Regions from separate parts of the Rahnella sp. EDr1-12 genome, predicted to be linked through region 1. Evidence: predicted binding sites of a transcription regulator. Region 1 holds the regulator's gene; each other region holds the start of a gene.
The links. Region 1 encodes CRP, which controls carbon source genes, mostly activating them, when cyclic AMP is high. Its sites were predicted from a motif close to ATGTGANNNNNNTCACAT; they were not measured.
Positions count from the first base shown of each region.

Region 2: a site for CRP is predicted at 1,841-1,858, ahead of rbsD (D-ribose pyranase). Genes of this name have one in related genera too.
Region 3: a site for CRP is predicted at 1,814-1,831, ahead of udp (uridine phosphorylase). Genes of this name have one in related genera too.

Region 1 is NZ_JBLZNY010000004.1:34,805-37,950, forward strand. It holds gene ACO0U8_RS16890 (hypothetical protein) at 1-324, shown strand, start outside; gene ACO0U8_RS16895 (OsmC family protein) at 678-1,085, opposite strand; gene crp (cAMP-activated global transcriptional regulator CRP) at 1,448-2,080, shown strand; gene ACO0U8_RS16905 (YccS/YhfK family putative transporter) at 2,142-3,146, shown strand, end outside.
Region 2 is NZ_JBLZNY010000004.1:374,575-377,720, reverse strand. It holds gene rbsA (ribose ABC transporter ATP-binding protein RbsA) at 1-1,333, opposite strand, end outside; gene rbsD (D-ribose pyranase) at 1,341-1,760, opposite strand; gene kup (low affinity potassium transporter Kup) at 1,975-3,146, opposite strand, start outside.
Region 3 is NZ_JBLZNY010000008.1:19,284-22,429, forward strand. It holds gene rmuC (DNA recombination protein RmuC) at 1-79, opposite strand, end outside; gene ACO0U8_RS21780 (DedA family protein) at 237-785, opposite strand; gene udp (uridine phosphorylase) at 922-1,683, opposite strand; gene katE (catalase HPII) at 1,940-3,146, opposite strand, start outside.

The sequences.
Region 1 (3,146 bases):
CTCGATAAAGCCCCTGAACTCGCCAAAGTTGCGAACGTGCAGCAGTCGCAAGCGCTCGAAGACGCGTTATCGTCTGCACTATCGAGTAACACTGAAGGCGCGCTGAAGGCTCTGGTCGTGCTGGATTCTCAGGACTGGCCTCATCTCGTTGGAACAGACCTTGTTTGCATGGGACCCATTAACAAACAATCGGCTGAGATAGAGACCTTTTATCAACGAACCCGGCTGGCCCTGCTGGAAACAGACAAAGGAGCAACCTGTCTGTGGATCCTTGAAGCGACATACGAAGAATGGAAAGCAGATAACGCCCGCAAGGTTAAGTAATATTACTTCCTGAAGTACAAAGCCCGGTCGGCTGTACGGGCTTTCCTCACGTTCTACCCCCCATTGATTTCCCGTGTTAATTATCCTTAGTCGCTGCCCCCCCTCAGCCGCTTTCGCACGTCTTCAGCTCGCACAACACCCCTACTTGTTAACGTGGCTTTCGCCACCCGACAAGGCCGAACGATGGTTTTTAAGTCGTTTATCAGTGGCGGGGTTTTAATGGCGCTACCCTCAATTCTGGCCAGTCCAGAGGATTTCGCCGCGCTACAGCGCGAAGGCAGGCTGGATTTTTGCCGCGCGGCGATTTTTAGATTTACTTCGTCATCATTGCCAGACGTATGACTGGTCGTGACTTATTCGACGTTAACCACTTCGAAACTGTGGGTGATCGAGGCGGCTTTGCCCAGCATCAGAGAAACGGAACAATATTTCTCAGCTGACAGGCTGACGGCGCGCTCCACAACCTTGTCAGTCAGGTCTTTACCGGTGACGATGAAGTGCAGATTGATGTGTGTGAACAAACGCGGTACTTCTTCGCGACGTTCTGACGTCAGTTTCACTTCACAGTCACGGACATCGCTGCGGCCTTTTTGCAAAATCGACACCACGTCGATCGCGCTACAGCCACCCGCGGACATCAGCAACATTTCCATCGGGCTCGGTGCTTTATCACCGGCATTCCCGTCCATTAAAACCTGATGACCCGACGCGGATTCACCTAAAAACGTCAGACCTTCCACCCATTTTACGCGTGCGTGCATTTGCTTATCTCCTGGCGTTCTTATTCATCAAATTTTCACCCCAGAGTACCCTTTCACCTAAAAACTGGCAACGTAACCCGATCGCCATCATGCTGAAGCGAGACAACACAAGACAGCATTGCAAACCTGTGTTACAAACAAAGCCGAAACATACTTTCCAGTAAATTGCGGTGACGGTTTTCGCGGTTTAAGAACAGAACCCAAGGTGATAACAGCAATTAACAGGCTGTTTCACTCCGACATCCGCTTGCAGCATTTCTGGTGAGTTACATGCTGATAGGGCGCATTAATATTCAGACGCCGTACAGGGAACTCTGAGCCCTGTGATTTTGGGCAGCGATAATAACAGAGGATAATAGCAAATGGTTCTCGGCAAGCCACAAACAGACCCGACACTTGAATGGTTCCTGTCTCACTGTCATATACATAAGTATCCTTCTAAAAGTACGCTGATTCACCAGGGTGAAAAAGCCGAAACGCTGTACTACATCGTGAAAGGGTCGGTTGCCGTCCTGATTAAAGATGAAGAAGGCAAAGAGATGATACTTTCCTACCTTAACCAAGGTGACTTCATCGGCGAGCTGGGACTCTTCGAAGAAGGTCAGGAACGCAGTGCCTGGGTACGTGCTAAAACTGCCTGCGAAGTGGCTGAAATTTCTTATAAAAAATTCCGCCAGCTGATTCAGGTTAACCCGGACATTTTGATGCGCCTCTCCGCGCAGATGGCAAACCGTCTGCAAATGACGTCAGAGAAAGTCGGTAACCTTGCTTTCCTCGACGTAACGGGCCGTATCGCTCAGACCTTATTGAATCTGGCCAAACAGCCAGATGCCATGACCCACCCGGACGGGATGCAGATTAAAATTACCCGCCAGGAAATCGGTCAGATCGTCGGTTGCTCCCGTGAAACCGTCGGCCGCATTCTCAAGATGCTGGAAGATCAGAGCCTGATCTCCGCACACGGTAAAACGATTGTCGTTTACGGCACACGTTAATCCCTCAAAAAAAGGCGCGACAGCTTACTGTCGCGCCTTTTTTATGGGCTAAGCTTCATCCATGACGCTATGGCGAAGGCTGTTTTATCATCCCGAAGTGAACTATGCACTGCGTCAGACGCTGGTGTTATGTCTGCCGGTCGGCCTCTGCTGGCTGTTTGGGAATCTGCAAATGGGCCTGTTGTTTTCCCTCTGCCCTGCCTGCTGTAACGTCGCCGGTCTTGATACTCCCCACAAACGCTTTTTCAAACGTCTCATTATTGGTGGCGCTCTGTTTGCGCTGGGCAGCATTCTGCTGCAAGTGATGCTGACCGGGTGGCACCTCCCGCTGCCGCTGATCATGCTGTCGCTGGCATTATTACTTGGCGTCACCGGCGAAATCAGCCCGCTCCATGCGCGTCTGTTGCCCGGTGCTTTAGTGGCGACCATCTTTACCCTGAGCATGGTGGGCGTCAGGCCGATGTGGCAGGCACCCGCGCTGTTTGCCGCAGGCACCGCCTGGTACGGCCTGTTTAACTGGGCGTGGTTTCGCATATCAAAAGAACAACCGATGCGCGAAACCCTCAGTCAGCTGTATTTGCAACTGGCGGATTATTTCGAAGCTAAATACAGCCTGCTGACGCAGCATACCGACCCTGAAACCGCGTTGCCGCCGCTGCTCAAGCGCCAGCAACAGGTCATCGATCTTATCGCCCTGCTTTATCAGCAGCTGCACATGCTGCCGCAGCACGGACATCATCATCACTACAAGCGGCTGTTTCAGCGTTTTCAGGTGGCGCTGGATTTGCAGGAGCACATTACCGTCAGCCTGCATCAGCCGGAAGAAGTGCAAAAGTTGGTGGAAGAGAGCCATGCGGAAGCGGTGATCCGCCGTAATGCTCAGGTGATTTCAGCCCGTCTGCGGGTGATTGCTGACGACATTCTTTACCACCGTCTTTCCGGGCGTTTTACCATGGCGAACGAACTGGCGGCGCTGGAGAAAATTGCCGCACGCAATCCGGATAATCCGGTCGGCCAGTTCTGTTATTACCATTTCAGCCGCATCGCACGCCTGCTGCGTACACAG
Region 2 (3,146 bases), 340 kb from region 1:
CTTCGCGCTTGAACTGGTTAATAAGCTGGTAAATTTCTTTTTTTGCACCGACGTCAACGCCGCGCGTCGGTTCGTCGAGGATCAGGACTTTTGGCCGCGTCATTAATCCGCGGGCAATCGCCACTTTTTGCTGATTACCACCGGAGAGCAGGCCAATAGGCTGCATCATCGATGGCGTTTTAATATTGAAGAGACGAATGAAATCTCCGACAGCCTGTTGTTCATCAGCATGTTTGAGACGTCCGCCGCCGTGGCTGAAATAACGCAGCGCTGTCAGCGACATATTCTCTTTCACTGACATCCCAAGCACTAAACCATCACGTTTGCGGTCTTCGGAAATGTAAACGATGCCGTTCGCCAGCCCGTCCTGCGGTGAGTGAGTCACCACTTCGCGGCCATCCAGTGAAACGTTGCCACTTTTGCGCGGCAACGCGCCATACAGGATTTTCATCAGTTCGGTACGACCCGCACCCATCAACCCTGAAACGCCGAGGATTTCGCCGCTGTGCAGATCAAAGCTGACGTTATCCACGCCGGGCCCGCTGACATTACGCACCTGCAAACGCAGCGCACCGCGTTCATGATTAATGCGGGGATATTGTTCTTCGAGGCGACGGCCAACCATCATTTCAATCAGCGTGTCTTCCTCCAGCGAACTGACCGGACGCTCAGCGATGAACTGCCCGTCGCGGAAAACGGTGACGTCGTCGCAGATTTCAAAGATTTCTTTCATACGGTGGGAGATATACACCACACCGCAGCCAGCCGCTTTCAGCTCACGAATGACGCTGAACAGAGAGGCGGTTTCAGTATCGGTCAGGGCATCCGTCGGTTCATCCATAATGATGACTTTGGATTCAAAGCTCAGCACTTTGGCAATCTCGACCATTTGCTGGTCGCCGATGGATAAATCCCCCACCAGCCGGTTGCTTTTGTAACGCAGATTCAGGCGCGCCAGCAGTTTATCGGCTTCGGCATACATCTTTTTCCAGTTGATGCGGCCAAAACCGTTCACAAACTCGCGGCCAAGGAAGATATTCTCGGCAATGGTCAGTTGAGGGATCAGGTTTAATTCCTGATGGATAATACCGATCCCGGCTTCCTGCGACGCTTTCGGACCGTTAAACACCGTTTCCTTTCCGAGGAAATGCACTGAACCGGCATCTTTTTGATAGATGCCGGTCAGCACTTTCATCATCGTGGATTTACCCGCGCCGTTTTCACCCACCAGCGCCATAACACGTCCCGGATAAACGCTGAGCGCCGCGCCGGAAAGTGCTTTTACGCCGGGAAAGGCTTTATCAATCCCTGTCAGTTGCAGCAAAGGTTGCATAAAGGCCTCAGAAGGTTACGCCGGCACACAGGATCACATTCGCGTACGGCGAACATTCCCCGCTGCGGATGACAGCCCGACTTTTTTCGGTTTGCGCTTTGAATGCCTCATGACTGACGTAATCCAAAGCAATGGTGTTTCCCTGGTGTTGTTCGAGTTGTGTCAATCGGGCGAGTAACGCTTCATGGAGTTGAGGATTTTTCGTGAGGATTTCCTCTGCGAGGATAGCCCGCTCAACCTGCATCTCGTGTGTCACTACCTCTAAGACTTGTAAAAAGGTGGGAACTCCCTGGGTTAGCGCCAGATCGATGCGCTGGCAAGCTGCTGGCACCGGAAGTCCGGCATCGCCAATAACCAGGTGATCGGTATGACCTAACCGGGCAATAACAGTTGAGATTTCGGCATTTAACAGCGGTGACTTCTTCATTTTGACTCCTACAGCGAAACGTTTCGCTCACGGATGAGTTTATGAAAATGTCCGCACAAGGCAACGAAGATGTGATGGAATTGTGATCAGCGTCGAAACGTTTCGCTGAATGATTCAGAAATCAGAGGGCAATTTGAGTTAGTCGTTTCAGAAAGGATTACGCGCAAACAAAACAGGGTACCCGAAGGTACCCTGTCAGAGACTCAAGTGAACGTCAGATTTCCACCTGAGTACCCAGTTCGATAACGCGGTTCGGCGGGATCTCAAACTGATCTGGCGCGCGCAGGGCGTTTCGGCTCAGGGCCATAAACAGCTTACCGCGGAAGTAGAGATACCAAGGACGCTTGGTCAGGATCAGCGATTCGTGCGACATAAAGAACGACGTTTCCATCATCCGGCACGGCAACCCTTCCAGACCGCAGCGATGGAAGATCTCTTCCACATTCGGCGTTTCTTTAAATCCGTAACTCGCCACCACCCGCCAGAACGTTGGCGACAGTTGCTCGATGGTGACGCGCCGGACGTTATGCACATAAGGCGCATCTTCCGTTCGCAGCGTCAGCAAGACCACCCGCTCATGCAGCACTTTGTTGTGCTTGAGGTTGTGCAGTAAGGCAAAAGGAATGACGTTGATGGCACGGGACATGTAGACCGCGGTGCCCGGAACACGAACCGGCGGCGATTTCTCCAGAGAAGCGATCATTGCCTCGAGAGAATTCCCGTGTTCGTTCATACGGCGCATAAGACGGAAGCGCTCGCTTTTCCAGGTGGTCATCACGATAAACATGCACAAACCGAGCGTCAGCGGCAACCAGCCACCGGAGAACAGTTTCGTGGCGTTCGCGGCAAACAGTGGAATATCCATAAACAGCAGACCGATCAGCAAAATCCCCACCAGGAACGGTTTCCAGTGCCAGTTTTTCAGCGCCACCGTGCAGGAGAGAATGCTGGTCAGCACCATGGTGCCGGTCACGGCGATACCGTACGCCGCCGCCAGATTGCTTGAGTGCTCGAAGCTGGCGATAACGATAACCACCGCGAAATACAGCAACCAGTTTATGGCCGGGATGTAAATCTGACCCGCTTCCATTTCCGAGGTGTGGATGATGCGCATTGGCGGTAAGTAGCCCAGTCGCACAGCCTGACGCGTCAGGGAGAACACACCGGAAATCACCGCCTGAGAAGCGATAATGGTCGCTAACGTGGCTAAAACCAGTAACGGAATCAACGCCCAGTCAGGAGCCAGCAGGAAGAAGGGATTTTTGATCGCTTCCGGATTTTTAAGCAGCAGCGCGCCCTGACCGAAATAGTTCAGAACCAGAGACGGCAGTACCACGGTGAACCAGGCCAGGCGGATCGGGAATTTCCCGAAGTGACCCATATCGG
Region 3 (3,146 bases), on a different contig from region 1:
GACGTAAACTGGCCACCAGCCAGCCCACAACTAAGCCGATTAACCCCGCGCCCAGGGCAGTCAGAATGCTGATATCCACACGTTTTCCCTCTTCAAATCACCTGCGGTCACGGTAATAGCAGGCTGTATGGATGTCCAGTCTATTTTCTGTTGCATCGCGCCTTTGCGGGATGCCTTCCAGAATGGAATTTCTCTGCATTTCCCCCCTTGCGACGGCCAAAGGCAGAGCGCAGGATTCACAACCAGCGGCTCAGCCATTGGATACCAAACGCACCCGGCGCAAGAATGCCGAAGGCCCAGATCAACGCCGAGCTGACGTTGGCAATCTGGAAATACTTTTGTGGCATACCGCAAATTCCGGCGACCAGTGGAACCACGGCGCGAAGCGGGCCAAAGAAACGGCCGATGAATGCACCCGGCATGCCCCATTTATCAAAAAAGGCATGGCCGCGAACTAACATTTGCGGATGGCGGGAGAATGGCCAGAAATTACCAACGCGATCCTGGTAATGGGCACCGACCCAATAGGAGAGCCAGTCGCCGAAGAACGCCCCGGCTGCCGCTGCCGCCCAAATGGGCCAGAAAGGAATACCGGTTTCGCCAATCAGTGCGCCGAGCCCGAGCAAAATGAAGGTTGCAGGAAGCAGCAATGACAGGAAAGCGAGCGACTCACCGAACGCCAGAAAGAAAACAATCGGCGCAGCCCATACCTGATGAGCGCGGATGAAAGTGGTGGTGTAATCAAGAATGTCGTTAACAGTCAAAAATGCAGTTCCTTTTTTCATGAAAGCGGAGGCGGAATGAAAGACAGTATTCCAGATTCACTATTAACATGACCTTAACAGATCACCGGCAATGGGCAAAAAAATGGGCCGCCAGAGGCAGCCCATCGGGGTGATATCTTGTTTGAGAACGGTAAAATCAGACCAGGCGGCGGGCGGCTTCTACCACGATCTTAACCGCGTGGCTTTCTGTCTTTTTCATGGTTTCTGCATCAGGAATTTCCTGCTGCGTACGGTTCACAATGACACCGGCAACCATACCTGCACGCAGGCCCTGGCTTGCACACATGGTCAGCAGGGTGGCAGATTCCATTTCATAGTTCATGACGCCCATTTCCTGCCACTCTTTCATCGATTCTTTAAAGCGACGAACCACGCGGCCAGAGTAAGTATCATAACGCTCCTGGCCTGGGTAGAAGGTGTCAGAAGACGCGGTCACGCCGATGTGAGTTTGTGCACCCACGGACTCAGCCGCAGCAACCAGCGCAGTGGTACAGGCGAAATCGGCCACTGCCGGGAATTCCATCGGTGCAAAGTGCAGGCTCGCGCCATCAAGGCGAACGGCGGCGGTGGTGACCAGCACGTCGCCCACACTGATGTGTGGCTGGATGGCACCGGTAGTACCGACGCGCAGGAAGGTACGGATGCCGAGCTGAGCCAGCTCCTCAACCGCGATAGAGGTGGAAGGACCCCCGATACCGGTTGAGCAGACAATCACAGATTTGCCGTCAAGCTCAGCGCGCCATGAGGTAAATTCGCGGTGGGAAGCCAGGCGAACCGGGTTCTCCATCAGTTTGGCAATCTTCTCAACGCGCTCAGGGTCGCCGGGTACAATCGCCAGCGTCGCGCCGTTTAAATCTTTTTTGGCCAGGCCAAGATGGAAAACTTCAGGCTGAGACATAACAAACTCCTCTGTGTGTAAGGTCATAAATTGGCAGGAGGAACACCCGGCAACTGTACTGAACATTGTGACGTTATTTCGTGATGGCCGTCACTATGATGTAACAACAAGAATAACGCATACATTTAATTTGTGATGTTAGTCACAAATTACAGCGCAAAAGACGAATTTTTAAACGGTCTGATTTCGTGGCAGGCATAAAAAAGCAGGCATTGCCTTATAACAAGGCTCTGCCTGCCGGGTGCGGGTTAACCTGTCAGGCAGGAACAGCATCTGCCGCAGCGCTGCGTGACCAGATCCGGTGTTTCGCTAAGTTTTTCACAAAGGCTTTCAGCAAGGCACCTTCCGCTTTTTCGCCTTCTATGATCCCCTCTTCCGCCACATCATCTTTAAGCCCCAGCAATGATTTGAAGCGTCGCGCATCACCGCTCAGGCCAATAACTTTCAGATGTTTATAGGCTTCAAGGACGTAATGCCGCGCATCCCCACTCATCAGCAATGCGTCGATATGCCCGTGCGGCACAATCACTGCGTCAACCGTGATCGACGGCGAACCGGCAAACGTGGCATCAATCGGCAATGTCGAACCATCATCGGCCGTGACCGTGCCTAAATGGCTGGCCAGCAGTTTAGGGTGAACGCCAACGGCCTGAAGCGCCTGCAAGGTTTCCAGCACATCCGCTGCATTGACACCGTCACCTAATAACAGCGCGACCTGCCGCCCTTTAATCACGCCTTTGCCACTGGCATACAGGCTGAGAGAAGGATCGCTTTCCAGACCATTTACCGGTTTTGGCGGTTTGATTTTCAGCGTGTCCGGCGAAAGCGTAATGCCGACATTTTTCGCCACTTGTTGGGCCAGAGACTGATCGACGCGGGCCAGTAAATCAACAACACGTTCGCGGATGTAAGGCCGCACAACTTTGGATAACTCAAACGAGAAAGCGCCTGCGATATGCTCCTGCTCCACCGGCGTCTGACTTAGCCAGAACAGGCGCGGCTGCGCATAAAACTCGGCAAACGATTCACTGCGCTGGCGGACTTTTTCCGCATCAATGCGTTCAGGATAGCTTTCAAACCCGCCGCCCGATGCTGCCGGAGGGGTTTCTCTCGGCCAGTTATTGTTAATGGAATTCGGCTCATAGTTCGCCGGATTGGTATCAACATCCTGGCGGTGCATGCCGTCACGCTGGAAATTGTGGTACGGGCAGGTTGGCCGGTTAATCGGAATTTCGTGGAAATTTGGCCCGCCAAGACGGCTGATTTGCGTATCGGTATACGAGAAAAGCCGCCCCTGCAACAACGGATCATTAGTGAAATCAATGCCCGGTACGACGTGGCCGGGGTGGAAGGCGACCTGCTCGGTTTCGGCAAAGTAGTTGTCCGGGTTACGGTTTAGCACCATCTTGCCAATAAGCTGCACCGGCACCAGTTTTTCCGGGATCAGTTTGGTCGGGTCGAGC